DNA from 3 places in the Pantoea jilinensis genome. Region 1 is predicted to be linked to each of the others. Evidence: predicted binding sites of a transcription regulator. Region 1 holds the regulator's gene; each other region holds the start of a gene.
What was found. Region 1 encodes CRP, which controls carbon source genes, mostly activating them, when cyclic AMP is high. Its sites were predicted from a motif close to ATGTGANNNNNNTCACAT; they were not measured.
Positions count from the first base shown of each region.

Region 2: azuC (stress response protein AzuC) is a predicted target of CRP. The motif match lies at 2,576-2,593, and genes of this name have one in related genera.
Region 3: KTJ90_RS09595 (sugar transporter) is a predicted target of CRP. The motif match lies at 2,499-2,516, and genes of this name have one in related genera.

Region 1 covers NZ_CP077746.1:418,860-425,529, forward strand. Annotated here, with positions in the region: gene argD (bifunctional acetylornithine/succinyldiaminopimelate transaminase) at 1-712, shown strand, start outside; gene KTJ90_RS01920 (YccS/YhfK family putative transporter) at 714-2,789, opposite strand; gene crp (cAMP-activated global transcriptional regulator CRP) at 2,847-3,479, opposite strand; gene KTJ90_RS01930 (OsmC family protein) at 3,783-4,187, shown strand; gene KTJ90_RS01935 (phosphoribulokinase) at 4,701-5,570, opposite strand; gene KTJ90_RS01940 (YheU family protein) at 5,632-5,850, opposite strand; gene KTJ90_RS01945 (hydrolase) at 5,855-6,670, opposite strand, start outside.
Region 2 covers NZ_CP077746.1:231,207-237,876, forward strand. Annotated here, with positions in the region: gene pdxR (MocR-like pyridoxine biosynthesis transcription factor PdxR) at 1-1,425, shown strand, start outside; gene KTJ90_RS01075 (DUF1158 domain-containing protein) at 1,415-1,657, opposite strand; gene mntP (manganese efflux pump MntP) at 1,974-2,549, shown strand; gene azuC (stress response protein AzuC) at 2,667-2,744, shown strand; gene KTJ90_RS01090 (DUF4225 domain-containing protein) at 3,182-3,997, shown strand; gene KTJ90_RS01095 (hypothetical protein) at 3,975-4,304, opposite strand; gene KTJ90_RS01100 (alpha/beta fold hydrolase) at 4,656-5,567, shown strand; gene KTJ90_RS01105 (hypothetical protein) at 5,560-6,670, shown strand, end outside.
Region 3 covers NZ_CP077746.1:2,036,187-2,042,856, forward strand. Annotated here, with positions in the region: gene KTJ90_RS09580 (TetR/AcrR family transcriptional regulator) at 1-320, opposite strand, end outside; gene bhsA (multiple stress resistance protein BhsA) at 629-886, shown strand; gene bhsA (multiple stress resistance protein BhsA) at 924-1,181, shown strand; gene KTJ90_RS09595 (sugar transporter) at 1,259-2,443, opposite strand; gene KTJ90_RS09600 (hypothetical protein) at 2,730-2,990, opposite strand; gene ynfM (multidrug efflux MFS transporter YnfM/SxtP(Kp)) at 3,148-4,398, opposite strand; gene KTJ90_RS09610 (LysR family transcriptional regulator) at 4,494-5,387, shown strand; gene mlc (sugar metabolism global transcriptional regulator Mlc) at 5,518-6,670, shown strand, end outside.

The DNA.
Region 1 (6,670 bases):
CGTGCCGTTTAATGACCTTGATGCAGTGAAAGCGGTAATCGACGACCACACCTGCGCCATCGTGGTTGAACCGATTCAGGGCGAAGGCGGCGTAGTGCCCGCGACGCAGGAATTTATGCAGGGACTGCGCGAGCTTTGCGATCAGCATCAGGCGCTGCTGGTGCTGGATGAAGTGCAGAGTGGCATGGGACGCAGCGGCAAACTGTTCGCCTATGAGCATTATGGCGTCCAGCCCGATATTCTGACCTCAGCCAAAGCGCTGGGCGGCGGTTTCCCGGTCAGCGCCATGCTGACCACTAACGAGATCGCCTCGACCATGGCACCAGGCGTGCATGGGACCACGTATGGCGGCAATCCGCTGGCCTGCGCCATCGCTGAAACGGCGCTGGATATTATCAATACGCCGGACGTGCTGGCGGGTGTCGATATGCGGCGTGAGCACTTTGTCACAGCGCTGCAGGCCATTGATGCGAAGTATGACTTGTTCAGTGACATTCGCGGCAAGGGGTTGCTGATTGGCGCCGCGCTTAAACCTCAGCATGCCGGGAAGTCACGCGACATACTGAATGCCGCCGCCGCTGAGGGCGTGATGGTGCTGGTTGCCGGCACCGACGTGATGCGTTTTGCGCCGTCACTGATTATCGAACCGGCCGATATCGAAGAGGGCATGCGCCGCTTCGCCACCGCCGTCGGCAAGGTGCTTAACGGCTAGGCTAGTTTTTACGTAAGCGTCTGATCAGCCAGCGGCCATGTTGTGGTCGCTGGTTCCATGCCAGTGAGGAGATGGTGTACATCACGCTCAGATGGTCAAGAATACGTCGCACATGCTGTTCCACCACCGTGACAGGTCCCTCACTGATGTTCTCAAGATCATCCAGCAGATTAACCTGTGAGCTTTCACCATCATATTCCAGCCGCTGCTGACACCGCTGTAGCGCGATTTCACAGGATTGCAGATAGCGTTCTGCCAGCGAGTCGGTCAGCATAGTGTGCTCCCGCGCCAGAATCGTTATGGCATTAATGTGCTCAACAATAAACTGACTGTGCGTGACCCAGAGCCGCATATCACTCAGATAGCGGGAGTTAAACGCGGGTTCCTGCATCGCCTGATTCAGCGAGTTAAACAGCGCATTGTGCGCCTGATTCACCTTCACGCGCTGATACGCCAGTTTCTCAGGTGACTGTTCGTTACCCAGCAACAATCTCAGTGCGTCCTGATCGGCTTCCAGCGCATCATGGGCGTTCTGTCGCAGTAAGCCACTCTGCCACTGCGGCCACAGCCACAGCATTCCGCCAAAGGCGATCAGACAGCCCATCAGCGTATCCATCAGTCGCGGCAGCAGAAACTGCGCGCCATTCAGCGACAGCAATTGCAGCGAGTAAACCGCCGTGACCGTAAAGCCAATCATTGACCAGCCATAGAACTGGCGCGTAAAGCGATAGCTGATAAAGGTTATTGCCAGCATGATCAGCAGCACCAGCGACTCCGGTACCGCCAGCCGCAACGTGGCGGCCGCAATCACCAGACCGGCAAAGGTGCCCAGCGCACGGTGCTGGATGCGAACACGCGTAGCGCTGTAACCGTTCTGGCTGACGAACATGATGGTCATCAGGATCCAGTAAGGTTTGGGGATGTTGAAGAACAGCGCCAGTGCACTGCCCAGCATCAGCATTACCGCAAAGCGTCCGGCGGTGCGCAGCGCTGACGAGCGAAAAGAGAGATAACTGCGCAGCGCCGGTAACAGCGGCAGACGGCGCTGACGATCCGCCATCAGATCACGCTGATACAGCGGTTTCTGCGTGCGCAGCACCCGCGCAATGCGGTTGAAGTGGTAAAGACAGAAGTTACCCACCGGATTGTCGGGATGCTGATGGGCGATCTTCTCCAGCGCGCCAAGCTGTTTGTCCATCGCAAAGCGATCGGGTAGCTGATGATAAAGGATGTTATCCGCCAGCACCCGTAGCCGGGCCGAAATGGTTTTGGCATTCCAGCGGATCACCGCTTCGGCATGGCTCTGTTCGACCAGCTTCTGCACCTCTTCCGGCCGATGCAGACTAACCGAGATGTGTTCCTGCAGATCCAGCGCCACCTGAAAGGCGCGCGTCAGCCGCTTATGGCTGTGATCGCGGCTTGCCGACAGCATGTGCATCTGCTGATAGCAGGTGTTAATCAGATCGACCACTTTCTGCTGACGCGCCAGCAGCGGCGGCAGTGCCTTTTCCGGGTCGGTCAGCTGCGTCAGCAGGGTGTATTTGGCGTCGCAGTAGTTAGCCAGCTCGCGGTAGATCAGGCTGAGGCTTTCGCGCATCGGCTGCTCTTTCCACAGCCAGAACCAGAACCAGTTAAACAGCCCATACCAGAGCGTGCCGCCGATGTAGAGCAGCGGGGTAACATAGATGGGCATGCGGCCAATGAGGCTCAGGGTAAAAATGGCGGCGATAAGCGTGCCGGGCAGCAGACGACCATGCAGCGGGCTGATCTCACCCGTCACGCCGAGCAGCAGGGGCATGGCGAACAGGATGAGCGGCAGCGGAATGGCATGCAGGGTGAGCCACTGAATCAGGAAGCTGCCGAGGGCAAACAGGCTGCCACCCACAATCAGGCGTTTGAAAAAGCGTTTATGCGGGGTATCCAGACCGGCAATATTGCAGCAGGCAGGCACTAACGAGAACAGCAGACCTTTTTGCAGGTCGCCAGCCAGCCAGCCCAGCGCGACGGGCAGACAAAGCACCAGCGTTTGCCGCAAGGCGTAGTTGACTTCAGGATGGTAAATAATTCGACGCCACATCGGCCCAACACAAACAATAACGGCGTGATGTTGCCATCACGCCGTGGGTGACAGGAATTAGCGGGTGCCGTAAACGACGATGGTTTTGCCGTGTGCGGAGATCAGGTTCTGATCTTCCAGCATCTTCAAAATACGGCCCACGGTTTCGCGTGAACAACCCACAATCTGGCCAATTTCCTGACGAGTGATTTTAATTTGCATGCCGTCGGGATGCGTCATGGCATCTGGCTGCTTCGCCAGGTTGAGCAGGGTCTGTGCAATGCGTCCGGTGACGTCGAGGAAAGCGAGGTTACCCACTTTTTCAGACGTGACCTGCAGGCGACGCGCCATCTGCGAGGAGAGTCGCATCAGGATGTCGGGATTAACCTGAATCAGCTGACGGAATTTCTTGTAAGAAATCTCCGCCACTTCGCACGCGCTTTTCGCACGTACCCAGGCGCTGCGCTCCTGGCCTTCTTCGAACAGGCCAAGCTCACCAATGAAATCGCCCTGATTCAGGTAGGAAAGAATCATCTCTTTGCCTTCTTCATCTTTAATCAGAACCGCGACGGAACCTTTCACGATGTAGTAAAGCGTTTCTGCTTTTTCACCTTGGTGAATCAGCGTACTTTTGGATGGATACTTGTGAATATGGCAATGGGACAGGAACCATTCGAGTGTAGGGTCTGTTTGCGGTTTGCCGAGAACCATTCGCTATTATCCTCTGTTGTAATCGTGCCCAAAATACAGGGGGCAGTTTTCCCTGTCAGGCGGTGAAAGCTTCAAGCGTTTCCCTTTCAGGAAATTATTCGGGCCGCATCAGGCGCAGTGCGCATCATTCTTCCCGGCTTCGCCATCGGGTGACGAAAAATATTTTCAGCACTGTTTGTAGCACAGCTTTTGCCGACTGTCTTGTGTTGTCTCGCTTCAGCTACAGGCGGATTTCTCTGGATTGCTGTTTACCAGGCGAAAGCGTACTCTGGCGACAAAACAGCGTATTCCGGAGCAAAAATCATGCAGGCAAGAGTGAAGTGGGTAGAAGGACTGACATTCCTCGGAGAATCCTCATCCGGCCATCAGATACTGATGGATGGAAATTCGGGCGATAAAGCGCCCAGCCCAATGGAGATGGTGCTGATGGCGGCCGGCGGATGCAGCGCGATTGACGTGGTATCAATTCTGCAAAAAGGCCGTAACGATGTGGCTGATTGTGAAGTAAAACTGACCTCAGAACGTCGTGAAGAGGCGCCGCGAATCTTTACGCACATCAACCTGCATTTTATCGTGAGTGGTAAAGCGCTCCAGGATAAAGCGGTCTCACGCGCGGTGGATCTTTCTGCTGAAAAATATTGTTCGGTGGCCATCATGCTGGGTAAAGGCGTGACGATTACGCATAGCTATGAAGTGATTGAGCTGTAACAGGCTGAAGGGCATTTTAAAGTCGCGGGCCAATTCGGAGTCGGTCTGGTGTCGTGCCGTTCCTGCATAGAGAGTCCGCTTTAAGACTATGCCCGCGCTATTACGCACCTCATCCCTGAGGTGCGCCCATACCGGGCCAACGCTTTGCGTTGTTTAAAAACGCTCCCGGCGTTTTTGTCCCAGTCGCGGGACGCTTTCCTCTTCTGACCCTGTTCCCGGCGTGTTGAGCTTAGGTGTTGCTGTAAGATTCTTTGTCACCAGGTTTTTTCAGTGGCGACCTTTCTGAAAACGGATGTGGTTGCCGGACGTGAAGCGAAGGGAGCATATGCCTGTAGCAAAGCATAGCGGGCCAGGGATGGCCCGCGCTGAGCCTGCCAGGGATGGCGGTTTTGCGTCTTTGCGAAAGGTGTATGCTCCCTGAAGCCAGCTCAGCAGTAAGCCTTTCCCCGCAGAAATGCCAGTTTTACATCTTTGCGAAAGGCCTCTGCTCTCTGCGTTTTTTTTGCTGACCTCTTACTCTATCCGCTTACCTTCCATCAGCCGCTTCACCAGCGGACCCATGATCAGCTCCATCGCCAGACCCATTTTGCCGCCGGGCACGACCAGCGTATTGATGTGCGAGATAAACGAACCCTGCAGCATCGCCAGCAGGTAGGGGAAGTCGATATCTTCCAGCGCCTGGAAATGAATCACCACAAGGCTCTCATCCAGTGACGGAATGGCGCGGGCAGCGAACGGGTTTGAGGTGTCGACGGTCGGGACGCGCTGAAAGTTGATGTGGGTGCGCGAGAACTGTGGCGTGATGAAATTGATGTAATCTTCCATCGAACGCACCACGGAATCCATCACTGCTTCGCGTGAATGACCGCGCTCGCCGGTGTCGCGCACCAGCTTCTGAATCCACTCCAGGTTAACAATGGGCACAACGCCCACCAGCAAATCAACCTGTTCCGCCACGTTATGCTGCGCCGTCACCACGCCGCCGTGCAGTCCTTCATAGAACAGAATGTCAGTGTTCTGCGGCAGCGGCTGCCAGGGCGTAAAGGTGCCGGGCACCTGATTCCACGGTACGGCTTCATCGTAGGTGTGCAGATATTTACGCGACTGGCCCTGTCCGCTTTGACCATACTCTTTAAAGCTCTGCTCCAGCAGACCAAAGTCATTGGCTTCCGGGCCAAAGTAGCTGACGTGACGTCCTAAATCGCGCGCCTTACGAATCGCCATATCCATTTCAGGGCGGGTAAAGCGGTGAAAGCTGTCGCCTTCAAGCTCAGCAGCATGAAGATCGAGCTGCTGAAAGATTTTACGAAACGCGAGGCTGGTGGTGGTGGTTCCTGCACCGCTGGAACCGGTCACCGCGATAATGGGATGACGTGCAGACATAGAAAAGCTCCCTGTGAGGTCGGGCGATGAGCATTGTTATCATGAAATGATGCCGGGTGCATCAGCCACGAAATTCTTTGCGCGGCATGATATTGACCGATTCATGCAGTTCCGACCACACCAGCACCACTTCACCGGTTTCCAGCTGGCGTCGCACATCAGCTACCTTGTCCAGGAGGCTGCGTTCCTGCTCGCCATAGTCTGTGCCTTCACGCAGCACAAAGGTTTCAATCAGATTTTCAAGGGTCTCAGGTGAGACCTGTTGCCAGGGAATAATCACAAGATCAGTTATCCAGAAAAGGGGCGATCCACTGCGGGATGCGCTGTTCCAGCCACATTTCAGGCTGGCGTAGCGTTCCGCCGACAAAACCGACGTGGCCGCCGTAGGGTGTCAGTTGATAAGTAATAGTGGCAGATAATTGGCTGCTGTGCGGGATCACCTCATCACTCATAAAGGGATCGTCTTTGGCGTGGATAATCAGCAGCGGTTTCTCTGTGTGTTTCAGCCAGGGCATGGCGCTGGCACGATGATAGTAATCTGCTGCATCGACAAAACCGTGGGCGCGGGCTGTAATCGCATCATCAAAATCGCGCAGTCGCCGCATCGCTTTGAGCTGTGCCAGATTAACCGGCAGGGTGTCCGGCCAGGCATGCAGTTTGCGGCGGGCATTTTTCTTGAGCTGCGCCAGCAGGTAGTACTGATAGAAGCGCGAGAAGCCGCGTTCCAGTTTCACGCTGCACGGTTCCAGCAGCAGCGGGGCGGAGACAATCACGGCGGCATCTACCTCCGCTGCGGCACCCTGCTGGCCGAGCAGGCAGCCCAGCATGTTGCCGCCCAGCGAGAAACCCACGGCGGCGGTAGGCACATGACCCCAGCGGGTGCGCAGCCAGCGCAGGAAGAAGCGGGCATCTTCAGTTTCGCCGGAGTGATAGATGCGGTTCAGCCGGTTAGGTTCGCCGCTGCAGCCGCGAAAATGCATCACTACTGCCAGCCAGCCGCGTGCGCGGCAGATCGCCATCAGGCCATGAATATAGGGACTCTGAAAGCTGCCCTCCAGTCCATGAAACAGCACCACGCGCGGTTTATGCTGCGCCAGCTG
Region 2 (6,670 bases), 190 kb from region 1:
CTGACTGGCCCATCGCCGCTTTCTACGCTGACACTGCAACGCGGTGCATCACGGGGGCTCAGCGAGCAGCTGCGACTGCTGATTGAACAGGCGATTAGTGAAGGGCGTTTACAGCCTGGTACGCGTTTACCTTCCTGCCGCGATCTGGCGGCGCAGCTCGGCGTGGCACGTGGCACCGTGCGTGCCAGCTATGACATGCTGGTTGATGGACAGTTTCTGCAGGCCAGAGGCGCAGCAGGTACCTTCGTCAGTCCATTACCACCGTTAAAACCGGCCGGCAATGATGCCAACTGCAAGTCACTCCATCCTGATGGAATTGAAGAGTATGAAGCGCCACCGCTGACCTTTCAGATGGGCATTCCGGCCAGCGATGCGTTTCCGGCAAAAGTCTGGCTGCGCATCCTGCAGCGTCAGACGCGCATGCAGGTCAGCAGACCGGCGAGTTATCCCGATCCACGCGGCAGCTTAGCGCTGCGTCAGGCGCTGGTGGCCTACCTCGCGGTGGCACGCGGCCTGCGCTGTCAGGCGGATCAGATCATTATCACCAGCGGTTATGCGGGCGCGATGGGCCTGATTGGGCTGGCGATGAATTTTCAGGGCAAAAAGGCCTGGCTGGAGGACCCCGGATTCTGGGTGGCACGTCGCGCGGTTGAAGCGCTACACGTCACGCCGGTTGCCGTGCCGGTTGATGCCGAAGGGTTGCAGGTTCAGGCCGGGATTGCCCGCGCGCCGGATGCCGCTTTCGCGCTGGTCACACCGGGACAGCAGGCGCCGCTGGGCATGACCATGAGCCTGGTACGCCGTCATGAATTGCTGAACTGGGCCAGCCGGGAGCAGCGCTGGATTATCGAAGATGATTATCTCGGCGAGCTTCAGCCCGGTAATCGCGCGGCCCCTGCACTCGCCGCGCTCGACAGTGAAGGGCGGGTGCTGCACATCGGCACCTTCAGCAAGACGCTGACGCCGCAACTGCGGCTCGGTTTTATGGTGGTTCCGCCGGCGCTGACGGCGCGCTTCGGTGAGGTCTGCGCGTTGCTTTCGCCTGCATCCTCAGGATTGTTACACAACGCGGTGGCGGAGTTTCTGCGGGACGGACACTTTATGCGGCATCTGCGGCGCATGAAGCGCGTTTATCATGAGCGACTGGAGCAGATGGTTGCGGCGCTCCATCCTTACTTTCCCGACCTGCAACGCACCGGGCTGGCGGTGATTGTCCGCTTACCCGCCGGTACTCCGGATGAGGCCATTGCGCAGCAGGCGGTGGAGTGGGGCATGGCCCCCTCGCCGCTGTCGGTCTGGTATCAGCAGGCCGGGCAGCGCGGTGCGGGTCTGGTACTGGGTGCGGCACATCTGCCGCGTGAAGGTTACGCGCGCAGCGCTGAACGGCTAAAAGCGCTGGTCGATGCGCAGGCGGTCAGCCCCTGAACCAGCGACGCCAGACAAAGCGGATAACAAAAAACTCTATGGCGCCCAGTAGCAAAAACCAGACGCAAAACACCACTGTGTAGAGCTGATTCAGATCCTGTAAATGGAACATCTGCAACAGATGCTGCGCCACCGTCACGCTAAAAGCGGGCGCGGGCAGCAGCAGCGCCGAGAGAAAGCCCAGCAGCAAAATGCCACCAGGCACAACCAACGTTTCAAAAGGGTTATTCATAACCGGTATCCCATATTTATCAGCCCGGCATTTTCCGGTAATCGTCGACAGGGTTCAATGGTGGTGTGCGGCAATACGCCCACATGGCGTAGTGCAGGGCAGGGAAAACGGCCAGAAAATGCTTTGCCACCATCGACTTAGCGCCATTCATAGCGAATGATAAGAGTTATAGCCTTTGCTATACTTAAATCCCTGATTTTACTGTCTTTTTATCTTGAGGTTTGCGTGGTAGACTGCGCCCACTTTTTCATAACTGAACACTTTGTGTGGTGAATTCAGCGTGAATTGCCGCTTTTTCGCCCCAGGTGAATAAATCATGACCTTTATTGCCACTTTAATTCTTGCGCTGGGTATGTCGATGGACGCGTTTGCCGCTGCGCTGGGCAAAGGTGCCACATTGCATCGTCCTGGTTTTAAAGAAGCGCTGCGTACCGGTCTGATCTTCGGCTCTATTGAAGCGCTGACCCCACTGATTGGCTGGGCACTTGGTCTGGCGGCCAGTCGTTACATCATGGCGTGGGATCACTGGGTTGCCTTCACCCTGCTGGCCTTTCTGGGTGGCCGTATGATGATGGAAGGTTTTCGTCAGACAGCCGTCGCAGAACCTTGTGAAGCCCCGCAAAGTCATGGCTTTATGGTCCTGGCGACCACTGCCGTCGCGACCAGCCTGGATGCACTGGCGGTCGGCGTTGGTCTGGCCTTTTTACAGGTGAATATCATCACCACCGCGCTGACCATTGGTGCCGCCACCACAGTGATGGCGACGACCGGCGTATTAGTCGGACGCTTTATCGGTCCGGTACTGGGCAAATGGGCGGAAGTACTGGGTGGCGTGGTGTTAATCGCCGTCGGCTCCACCATTCTGTTGCAGCATCTTGGCTACACCGCCTAGGGCCTTTGCACATAAAAGCGGTATTTTTGTGATCTGCTTCAAATTTATTTGCTGTTAAAACGCACAGCGGCTATACTTTTTCAGTATATGTTCAACTAAATTTGAATCAGGCATTTTATGAAACGCATCATTAAACACGTGTTCCGCGCTTATGTTGAGACGTTCAAACACGTACCGCCGGGTGCCATGTACTAAGCACCCCGCAAGAAACCCTCGATAATCGCGGTCAGGGATCGACCTGTGATTATCACCTTTTGCTTTTGCTTTCTTCTGAGTAAACCCGCGTTTTGCACTTCCTGGTGCGTCTAATCTGCTTCTGCCACTCTTCTTGTTGTCTTTCCGCTAAAAACACTTTCTGGCGACAAAATGACGCCTTTGCAGCCGTGCGTTATGTGCTGGTTGTAATTCCTTGTTTATGTAACCTGGTTTTCGATTTCATGCTGATTGTCTCTGCGTCAACGTGAGAATCATGGCAAAAGTGTCATGATTTAGTGCCGCTCTAAATTGTAAATTTTTTCTGATAGGTCATCCTTTAATATGCTATCTCATGTAGCTTAATTCTGTCGTAATCGACGGCTTATAGCTGAATATATGAGGTCTTATCGGCGATATAATGTTCAGGGAGAATATAAATGGATGCAGCATTGCTCGATATGATGCGCTCAGGCCGAAATAAGCACTGGGCTGAAACAATGATTAATCTTGAGGCCAGAAAGCTGATCAATACGGCTAATCATGTGTCCTCGGCCCATCTTTCAAATGGCATGACTCAGGTAAAGTTCGTTCAGGAGATTAGAGATCTCATTGAGAAGGAATTTGCCGCTGCACGACGTGCAAAATCTGACGAAGAGTGCGTGGCATGTATTAGAAATTTGCGGATAGAAATGGAAAACCTTCAGGAGCAGGACAGAATGCTGCGCATGAAAGCTGCGAAACTCTACGCCAAAGTGGAGTTTGTTAAGGAAAACAATAAAATCGTTGGGTATGTGATTTCTGCTGTAAATGTTGTTATGGCCGGTGCCGAAATAGCTACTGGCCTAACCCTTATAGGTTCTATGACGCCTATGGGTATTCTGGCTGGTGCAGTGCTGGTTATTGACGGCGCTAACGGCATAAGCAAAGAATTTTCGAACTACGTTATGGGTATAAAAAACACCGAAGGTTTAGTGGCTGATGCTGCCATGTCTTCCGCTCAATTTATGGGGTTCAGTCCAAACAGCGGGCTGGCAGTCTATAAATCAGTCTCGCTGGTCGCAAATGCTTATACCGTATTTGGCCTCTTCAGGCGCCCCGGAACCTGGCGTTTATTCAGATACATGCCATCCGATTATTTCCGAAAAGTTAACACAATGAGCCGCGCCAAACTCACAATGCACATAGTCGGTTATGGTGTTACGGCCAAAGTCATATTTGACCTTATATCTGTTAAGGGCGCTGTTCAGAATTAGTTGTTAATTTACGATAGCGCCATGCCTTATAGGCAAGTGTTGCTGGCGTTAGATACCATATAAAAGGTAATACAATTGCAAGTGTACCTGTGAGCGTGATGCTGGTATCTGAGGATGCCAGCACTAACGTGAGAACGAGAATGGCTAAGGCAACGATAGTAATCCACTTTGCAGCAATAAAGCGGTTAGCAAGGTCATGGATAACCGAATCCAGAGAGCCGCCATAGTTAGCAATGTTGTTTTTAAGCTTCTTAAGATCTGCATAGTTAAAGCCGGAATCCAGCAGCGCCTTTTCGTTCAATTTCATAGACTTTTATCCTTAAAATTACCTGTGTAGCTTAAATAACTTTACCTGATAATGGCACTAAAAATCCCGCAAAGGGCACTCTTTCTGATAACTACTCTTTATGTCTGATATCCAGCTCTAAAGCGCGAAGCACTCGTAAACAGGATTATGCAGCAGTGCGCTACTTGCCATCTGCAATATAGTGTACGGTCGGGGTCATGTTGTCCGCAAAACAGCAAGCGACGCTACACAGCAAATTTTGCCATTCTCTAAGAAATTACCTCTTACGCCAAACCTTCAACCCACCATTAACCCGCCTTCAACCCAATCCCGTCCTACACTGAATTATCCTCCCCAAATCAGGAGCAGCGGATGATCCAGAAGCATCGACGAAAACAGGCAGCGATTGTGGCAGGCGTGGGATTAGGTGTAGCGGCTACGCTTTGGGGTATGAAACGCTGGCAGCAACTGAAGCAGACGCCGCCGGTGTTGCCGCGCAGTCACCACGCCGGGCTGGCGGGTTATTTCCAGCAGGTGGGCGACTGGCGCATGTTTACGCGTGTCACACCTAATGAGGATCAGGGACTGCCGGTGGTGCTGATTCACGGGCTGGTGATGTCGGGCCGGGCGATGGAGCCGCTCGCACTGGCACTGGGCCGCGACTATCACGTACTGGTGCCGGATCTGCCTGGTTTTGGGGCCAGCACGCTGCCACCTTCCGCACCCATCATGACGGTGGATCAGCAGGCTGATGCGCTCTGGCTCTGGCTGCAGCACAACGGGTTTCAGCGTGCCATCTGGGTGGGCAATGCGTTTGGCTGCCAGATTCTGGCTGCGCTGGCGGTGAAATATCCGCAGGCGGTAGCGGGGCTGGTCTTGCAAGGGCCGACGGTGGATCGCCATGCGCGCAGTCTGACACGCCAGTGCTGGCGCAACTGGCGCAATCGTGGTCTGGAGGCGCATCGCTCGCCGGGTTCGCTGGCGTGCATCGACTACGCCAAGGCCGGGCTATGGCGCGCGTTCGGCACATTACGCGTCATGATGCGCGACCATATTGAGCATCGCCTCACTTACATCAACGCACCAACGCTGCTGCTGCGTGGCTCGCGTGATCCAGTCTGCCCGGCACGCTGGCTGGATGAGCTCGCCGCGCTGATGCCGCGCAGCGAACGTCTGACGCTGCGCGATGGTACCCACACGCTGCACTACGTCTATCCGTGGAGTTTCTGCAACGCCATCCGCCCGTTCGTGGCGCGCATTCAGCAGGAGAATCAGCATGAGTAAACCGCCCAAGGGCATCGCCCGTTTTGACTCTGCTGCCGCCATGCTTCTGGCGCTTGCAAATGCGCTTCACGATCGTCCCTTCGCCAGTCCGAGCCAGTCACCGACGCTTGACCGGTTACTGCCCTCGCTGAATCGTCTGCCGACCGGGCTACGTGAGTGGGGTTATGCGCTGGGCGGCATGGCAGAAGGCATCAGCCTGCGCCAGGCGGGTGAGCTGGATATAGAAGGCATTGCTGAATGGATGGTGAGTGAGTACCCACAGCAGGATTATCCGGCGGCCTTTATCGGTTCGTCGAACGGCGCGCTGGTGCATCTGGCGTCGGCAATGAACGTGCCCTGGCTGCCGCAGACGTTTCTCTGTCCGGTGCGCGCCGCCAGTAACGATCCGGATGATGCAGAAGCGAATTTCGAGCAAGGTAAAGAGGTGGCCGCCGCGCTGCTGGCTGCCTGGCCACGGCTGGCGGTTCACCACATGCACGACCCGAATCAGGATCGCCTGATGCTCGACCAGATGCGCTATTTCCGGCTGAAACTGCGCGAACTGCCGCTGGCTTTTAACGAATTCCTGATGGGCAGTCTGCCCGCCGGTTCCACACTGTTTATCAATCACTGCACCCAGCAATGGCCGGTAACGCGCACCAGCGATCGCTCTTTCTTTCAGTTTGGTGCGCCGGGCGGAGCCAGCGAAAAAGAGTTTATGCAGGGCGGTCCGCGCGTAGCGGAATATCTGGCACGTTACGGCGTGGATCGTGAGCGCTGGACGCCGCCAGCCATTACCGACCGGGTGCCGGAAGCGGAGTGGGGGCTGGATGGTTATCTGATCGCACCGCTGAAAAAGCTTGCCGAAGCGCAGAGCTGGAAGCTGATGGAGATTCGCTACGAGAATCCGGAAGCAATGAGTTATGTGGTGGCGGAGATCTACCGCGACTGGTATCTGGCGGCGGGAATCTTACCGACCCGGCTGACGGTGGACAGTTTCCTGCTGATGGATCCGTGGTGTACGCAGCAGCAGCAGTCGATTCCGTTCTGGCTGAGCTTTAGCAGCGAATCCTCGGCATTAGCGCTGCAACGTTTCCTGGAAAAACAGCCGCCATTCCGTAACA
Region 3 (6,670 bases), 1.6 Mb from region 1:
CAGGCGGCGGTGGCACGGAAATAGGCTTCAATTGCGCGATCTACGGGTAACGTATCGTCGCCTAACACCGCTTCTCGCCAGGCACTGAACTTCTCTATATAGCGATCCATCGCCGCACGGAACAACCCTTCTTTATTCACAAACTCTGCGTAAAGGGTCGGTGCTTTTGCACCGGTTGCGGCGACAAGATCGGACAGGGACGTTCCCTCATAACCGTGTGTCCAGAACAGGGTGAGTGCTTTATCAAGCGCAGCGTCACGATCAAACACTTTAGGTCGGCCACGGCATTTCTTTACATCACAATCCTGAACCTGGCTCATACATCCTCACTGACAGTAAAACATCCTATTAAATTACCGATCATTATAAAAATGTGCAAGGTCCGCTATGCATGCCCTCGGCCAGGGTTGCCATTTTGTGCGCCAGCGCAGTGTTATCGCCCCTATGGTTAAGTCAGAAAAGGGGCTGAAGCCCATAATCACGCCACTTCGCGATTAAAATAACGCTCATTAAATAAATATTGACGGCGAGCCCCGGCGGGGTCTATCATTTGTTTAACGGTCGTTAATTAAATAGCGACAACCTAATTCAGACCAACCAAATTCAACTACCGAATAGAGAGAAGATGATGAAAACCATTAAAACCACCCTGGCAGCACTGGCACTTACCACTCTGACTTTTGGCGCATATGCCGCTGACCTCGTCACCAGCGAACCGTCTAATCAGCAGCCAGTCGGCACCATCTCTGTACAGGGCGGCACTAACCTGACCTCCCTTGAATCACAGTTGAGTGCTAAAGCGGATGAAGCGGGTGCGAAATCGTTCCGTATCACCTCAACCAGCGGCCAGAACAAACTGCACGGCACGGCAGTGATTTATCAGTAAATCGGGTGTCGACAGAATCAGTGAGAGGGGATTTGTTATGAAACGTATTAGCTTGATGGTGACAGCGGCTTTGCTAAGCAGCATCTCATTTGCCAGTGTCGCGGCTCAGCAGGTCAGCAGTACACCGCCTGATGCGCAAAAAATCGGTGTCATCAGCGCGACGGGCAGTACTAATCTGACCTCGCTGGAGCAGCAACTGTCAGAAAAGGCCAGCGATGTCGGGGCAAAGTCTTTCCGCATCACTTCGACCTCTGGCAACAACAACCTGCATGGCACAGCCATTCTTTATAAGTAAAAGCACGATAAATATTCATAAACAGGCTTCAGATAAACCCACTTATCTGAAGCCTTTTTTATTCTTAAGTCACAGCCTTATCCGTTGCTCCGCAACTGGGGATAACGACGGAAGATGTAAATACACCAGAGTAACGCCACCAGCCCGATCATCCCGCCGACGTTCCCGACTTCCGCCATGCTCAGATGCAGACTGACCTGATTCCCCAGCAGCGCACCTGCGCCAATCCCGATATTATAAATCCCTGACATGAGCGACATTGCCACATCCGTGGCATCGGGTGCCAGTGACAGCACCCGCACCTGCATACCCAGTCCAATCATCATCATTGCCATGCCCCAGACAACGCACAGTGTTGAAATAGCGGCAGGTCGGACGGCAGCAAAAATCAGCAGCCCCATACAAAGGGTTATCAGTGCGATGGCGGCAATAAGCAGTCCGGAAGGGAATTTATTGCCGAGGGTACTGAACAGCACGCTGCCCACAATACCCGCTGAACCAAACAGCAACAGCAGCAGGGTCGTAAAATTGCCGCTGGAATGCGCCACATTCTGCATAAACGGCTCGATATAGCTGTAAGCGGTGTAATGCGCGGTCACCACCAGCGTCACCAGCAGATACATGCTGACCAGCGCGGGACGGCGAAACAGCATCGGCACACTGCTCAGCGAGCCGGTATGCTCACTCGGCAGGCGCGGCAGGATCCGCACCAGCATAATCATCAGCACCAGCGCCGAGAGGCCAATCGCGCCGAAGGTGGTACGCCAGCCAAGATACTGACCGACCACACGCCCAATCGGCACGCCCAGGACCATTGCCAGCGCAGTACCGGTCGCCAGCATACTCAGAGCCTGTGTTTTCTTGCCGGCGGGTGCAACGCGAATCGCCAGTGAGGCTGTAATCGACCAGAACACCGCGTGAGACAGGGCGATGCCCACACGTGACACCATCAGCGAGCGGAAATCCCAGGCGACGGTTGAAAGTATATGGCTGACGATGAAAATCAGGAATAGCACGCCCAGCAGCAGGCGTCGCTCGATATTACGGGTTAGCAGCATCAGCGGCAGTGAGAGCAGCGCGACGACCCAGGCATAGATAGTCAGCATGATCCCGACATCAGCCGTCGGCATTGAAAAGTCAGCGGCAATATCGGACAGCAGGCCAACCGGGACAAATTCGGTGGTATTGAAGACAAACGCAGCAATAGCCAGCAATACCACGCGTAGCCAGGCAGTCTTACGTGAAACAGTTGTTGATTGCATGAGGAGTCAAGCCAGTCAGAATAGCGAATGTGGATGTGACAGACACACCCAGTGAAAGTGACCTGCGTCACAAAATTAACCGCTATTGTAGTCAATAAACCGGGAAGAGAAACCTGATAACGCGCTTTTAATACTGAATTTTTTTTATCGCCCTGGCACCGGGCGATAGCCAGAGGTTATTACCCGCGACAACGCAAGGAGATCCTGTGCAGCAGCATAATCTATAAGCAAAATGTGACGGAGCAGCACGCCAGAGAGAACACCATCACCGTTAAAAGCCCTGCGCTTAACGCGACGTTGGCGTGTGCTTCAGGGCCACACTGAGCTGAGCTGCCGGATGGGTCGTATGATTGAGCGGACAGCAATTTTCACAGCCTATTGCACCCACATAATATTTTTTCGCCTGAAGAATAGCGGCGTTAACGTGGTAAAAACTGCCCAGAAACAGTCTGTTATCCATGTCGGGAAGATGAGGGCAACCCGCAGCATGGACGACATGATTATCGTTATATCCTGATTGTTTATTAACGTAATAGTAGAGAGCCACAGGCGTTCCTTGTTGCCGTGCTGAAAGGCAAAACAGATGAATTATGACAATAAAATGATTATAGCGGGAAACGCACACTTTGTTTGTTGTGGATCTGAATCAAACGTTCTGGAGGCGGTTTGCCAGACCCGGCGGGGCCTGGCAAACGTGCAGGCTGTCAGAGTTTTCTACTGTGCAGGCGCCAGGCAACCGCTAACGCCAGTATCAGCAGGACGCTGATAAATAGCGTAATACCGCCCCAGCCGAAGTTATGCCAGAACAGACCGCCCAGCGTACCCGCCACGCTGGAACCCACGTAATAGCTGAAAAGATAAAGCGAGGAAGCCTGTCCCCGCGCCCGACGCGCCCGGGGACCGATCCAGCCGCTGGCAACGGCATGAGCAGCAAAAAAACCGGCAGTGAACAGCATCATCCCAGGCAGGATCAGCCAGAGGGAGTTAAAGGCCGTTACCAGCAGGCCCAGTAACATGATGGCTGTCGCGCCCAGCATTACCGGCCCGCGCCCAATGCGGCTGGTCAGCGCGCCCGCTTTAGGCGAACTCCATGAGCCGGTCAGGTAGACCACGGATAACAACCCGACCACGGCCTGACTGAGATGCCAGGGCGCGTCCAGTAAACGATAGCCAATGTAGTTGAACAGGGTGACGAAGGCGCCCATCAGCAGGAAGCCTTCGGCAAACAACCACGGCAGGCCTGGATCGCGCCAGTGCAGCCGGAAGTTAATTAACAGATTACGCGGGCGCAGGGTGATGGGTCTGAAATGACGCGATGCGGGCAGGATCTTCCAGAACATCAGCGCGGAGGCCAGTGAAAAACAGCCGATTACCGCCACGGCGATCCGCCATGAGAAGAGGTCGGTCAGGACACCGCTGAGCAGACGCCCGCTCATTCCGCCTATGGAATTACCGCTGATATACAACCCCATGGAAAAGGCAACGACCCGTGCATCTATCTCTTCACTGAGATAGGTCATGCCCACCGCCGCAACGCCGCTAAGCGACAGGCCCATCAGCCCACGCATGATCAGAATGCCGTGCCAGCTGGTCATCGTGGCCGAGATCAGCGTACAGATGGCGGCGAGCATCAGGGCGGTCACCATCACCGATTTACGCCCGATAGCATCAGAGAGTGGGCCGGTGACGAGGAGGCCCAGCGCCATCAGACCGGTAGAGATGGAGAGCGACAGGCTGCTGGTCGCCGGAGAAACCCCAAACTGCTGTGACATGACTGGCAGAATCGGCTGCACACAATAGAGCAGGGCAAAGGTGGCCAGTCCGGCCGAGAAGAGTGCCAGCGTCACGCGCATAAACGCGGGCGTTCCGCGGCGAATGTATCCTGAAGCTGCCACAGATTCTGGCGGTGCAGACACCGCACTCTCATCCACGGCGGCCTGTATTGAGCGACTCACACATCATCCTTTCAGTCAGAAAACCAGTGGTCAGCATAGGAAAGTGGAATTATGATGTCTAATATATTAATAATCTCAAATAAGACGTTTAAAATATGAATATCGAGCTGCGTCACCTGCGCTACTTTATTGCGGTTGCCGAAGAGTTACATTTCGGGCGGGCAGCCCTGCGTCTGAATATCTCTCAGCCGCCGCTCAGCCAGCAAATAATGCAGCTCGAAACGGAAACGGGTGCCAGGCTATTTAATCGCACCAACCGCAGCGTGCAACTTACCGCAGCCGGAGAGCAATTACTGAGTGATGCCCGTGCGATTCTTTTACAGGTTGAGCAGGCGTCTGACCGCGCAGCCCGGCTGCATCGTGGCGAAGAGGGAGAGTTAAGAATTGGTTTTACCTCTTCGGCGCCGTTTACCGCGGTGGTCTCAGATGCACTGTTCCGGTTTCGTCAGCGCTGGCCACAGGTGCATATAAAGATGCAGGAGATCAACACCCGTCAGCAACTGGTCCCGTTGCACGAAGGACTGCTTGATCTTGGTGTGATGCGCAATACGCCGCTGCCGGCCGATTTGCGGCATCAGTTGCTGCTGAGTGAGCCGCTCTATGCCGTGGTGCATAAGGCCCATCCGCTGGCGGGCGCCGAAAAAATTTCGGTGACTGCGCTGGCGGCTGAACCCTTTGTCTTCTTCGATCCTCAGGGCGGCACCGCGCTTTACAGCGATATTCTGGCGCTGCTGCACCGCTATCACATCAAGCCCTATATCACGCAGGAAGTGGGTGAAGCGATGACCATCCTGGGGCTGGTCGCAACCGGTCTGGGCGTATCCATTCTGCCCGCCTCATTCCGGCGGGCGCGGCTGGCCGATCTGGTCTGGCTGCCGTTAACGGAAGAGGATGCCATTTCAGAGCTGTGGCTGGTCTGGTCTGCAGGACGTGAATTAAATGCCCAGATGCAGCACATGATGGCGTTGCTGCAGGAGAAGCAGCGCTGAACCCTGCCTGTCACCGCATCAATTTGTGCGATAAATCACATTTCTAATCAAATATTTGACGCTGTTGCCTGATCTGCCTCACCATGGCGCATGTTTATTTAGAAGCGCGAAAATAACCGGGAGCAGGGTTGTGAATCCGGACAGTCAACCTGGCCACATTGACCAGATTAAGCAGACCAATGCAGGTGTCGTATATCGATTAATTGATCGCTACGGTCCCATTTCGCGTATCGAACTTTCCCGCCGTGCCCAGCTCGCGCCGGCCAGCATCACCAAAATTGTGCGTGAAATGCTGGATGCGCATCTGGTGCAGGAGACCGAGTACCAGGACCCCGGCAGTCGTGGCCGTCCGGCGATTGGCCTGATACTGGACACCGATGCCTGGCACTATCTGGCGATTCGGTTGCATCGCGGCGCAATGACCTTCACGCTGCGCGATCTCAGCAGTCGGGCGCTGGCAGAAGACAGCCTGCCGCTGCCTGATGAATCTGCTCAGCCATTACTCTCCGCGCTAATAGAACAGGTCGATGCTTTTTTCATTCGTCATCAAAAGAAGCTGGAACGCCTGACGGCTATCGCTATCACCCTGCCAGGACTGATTAACGCCGCCTCCGGCGTGGTGCATCGTTTGCCAGGTTATGCGGTACGCGATATGCCGCTGGGCGATGCGCTGGCAGCGCGAACCGGCTTAGCGGTGTTTGTGCAGCACGACATTTCAGCCTGGACGCTGGCGGAATCGCTGTTTGGCGCCTCACGCGGTGCGCAGGACGTTATTCAGATTGTGATTGATGAAACCGTCGGTGCTGGCGTGATCAGTGGCGGTCAGCTGCTGCACAAAAGTGGCAGGGCACTGGTCGAAATCGGCCATACCCAGATAGACCCTTATGGTCAGCAGTGCTACTGCGGTAATCATGGCTGTCTGGAGACAGTAGCCAGTACCGGCAGTCTGCTCGCGCTGGCAGCGCAGCGTCTGCCAGCCCAGCCTGACAGCCTGCTCAACAACCAGCCGTTGACGCTTCAGTCACTGTGCGCGGCCGCGCAATCGGGCGACCGTCTGGCGCGCGACACCATTGCCAGCGTCGGGCACCACGTTGGCCGGATCCTGGCGATGATGGTCAACATCTTCAATCCACAACATATTCTTATAGGTTCTCCGCTCAATGCCGCCGCTGATGTGCTGTTTCCGGCGGTCAGCAATACGATTCTGCAGCAGTCACTGCCCGCTTACAGCGCGAGTATTGAGCTGGCACCCACTGAATTTAGCGAGCCAGGGACACTGGGCG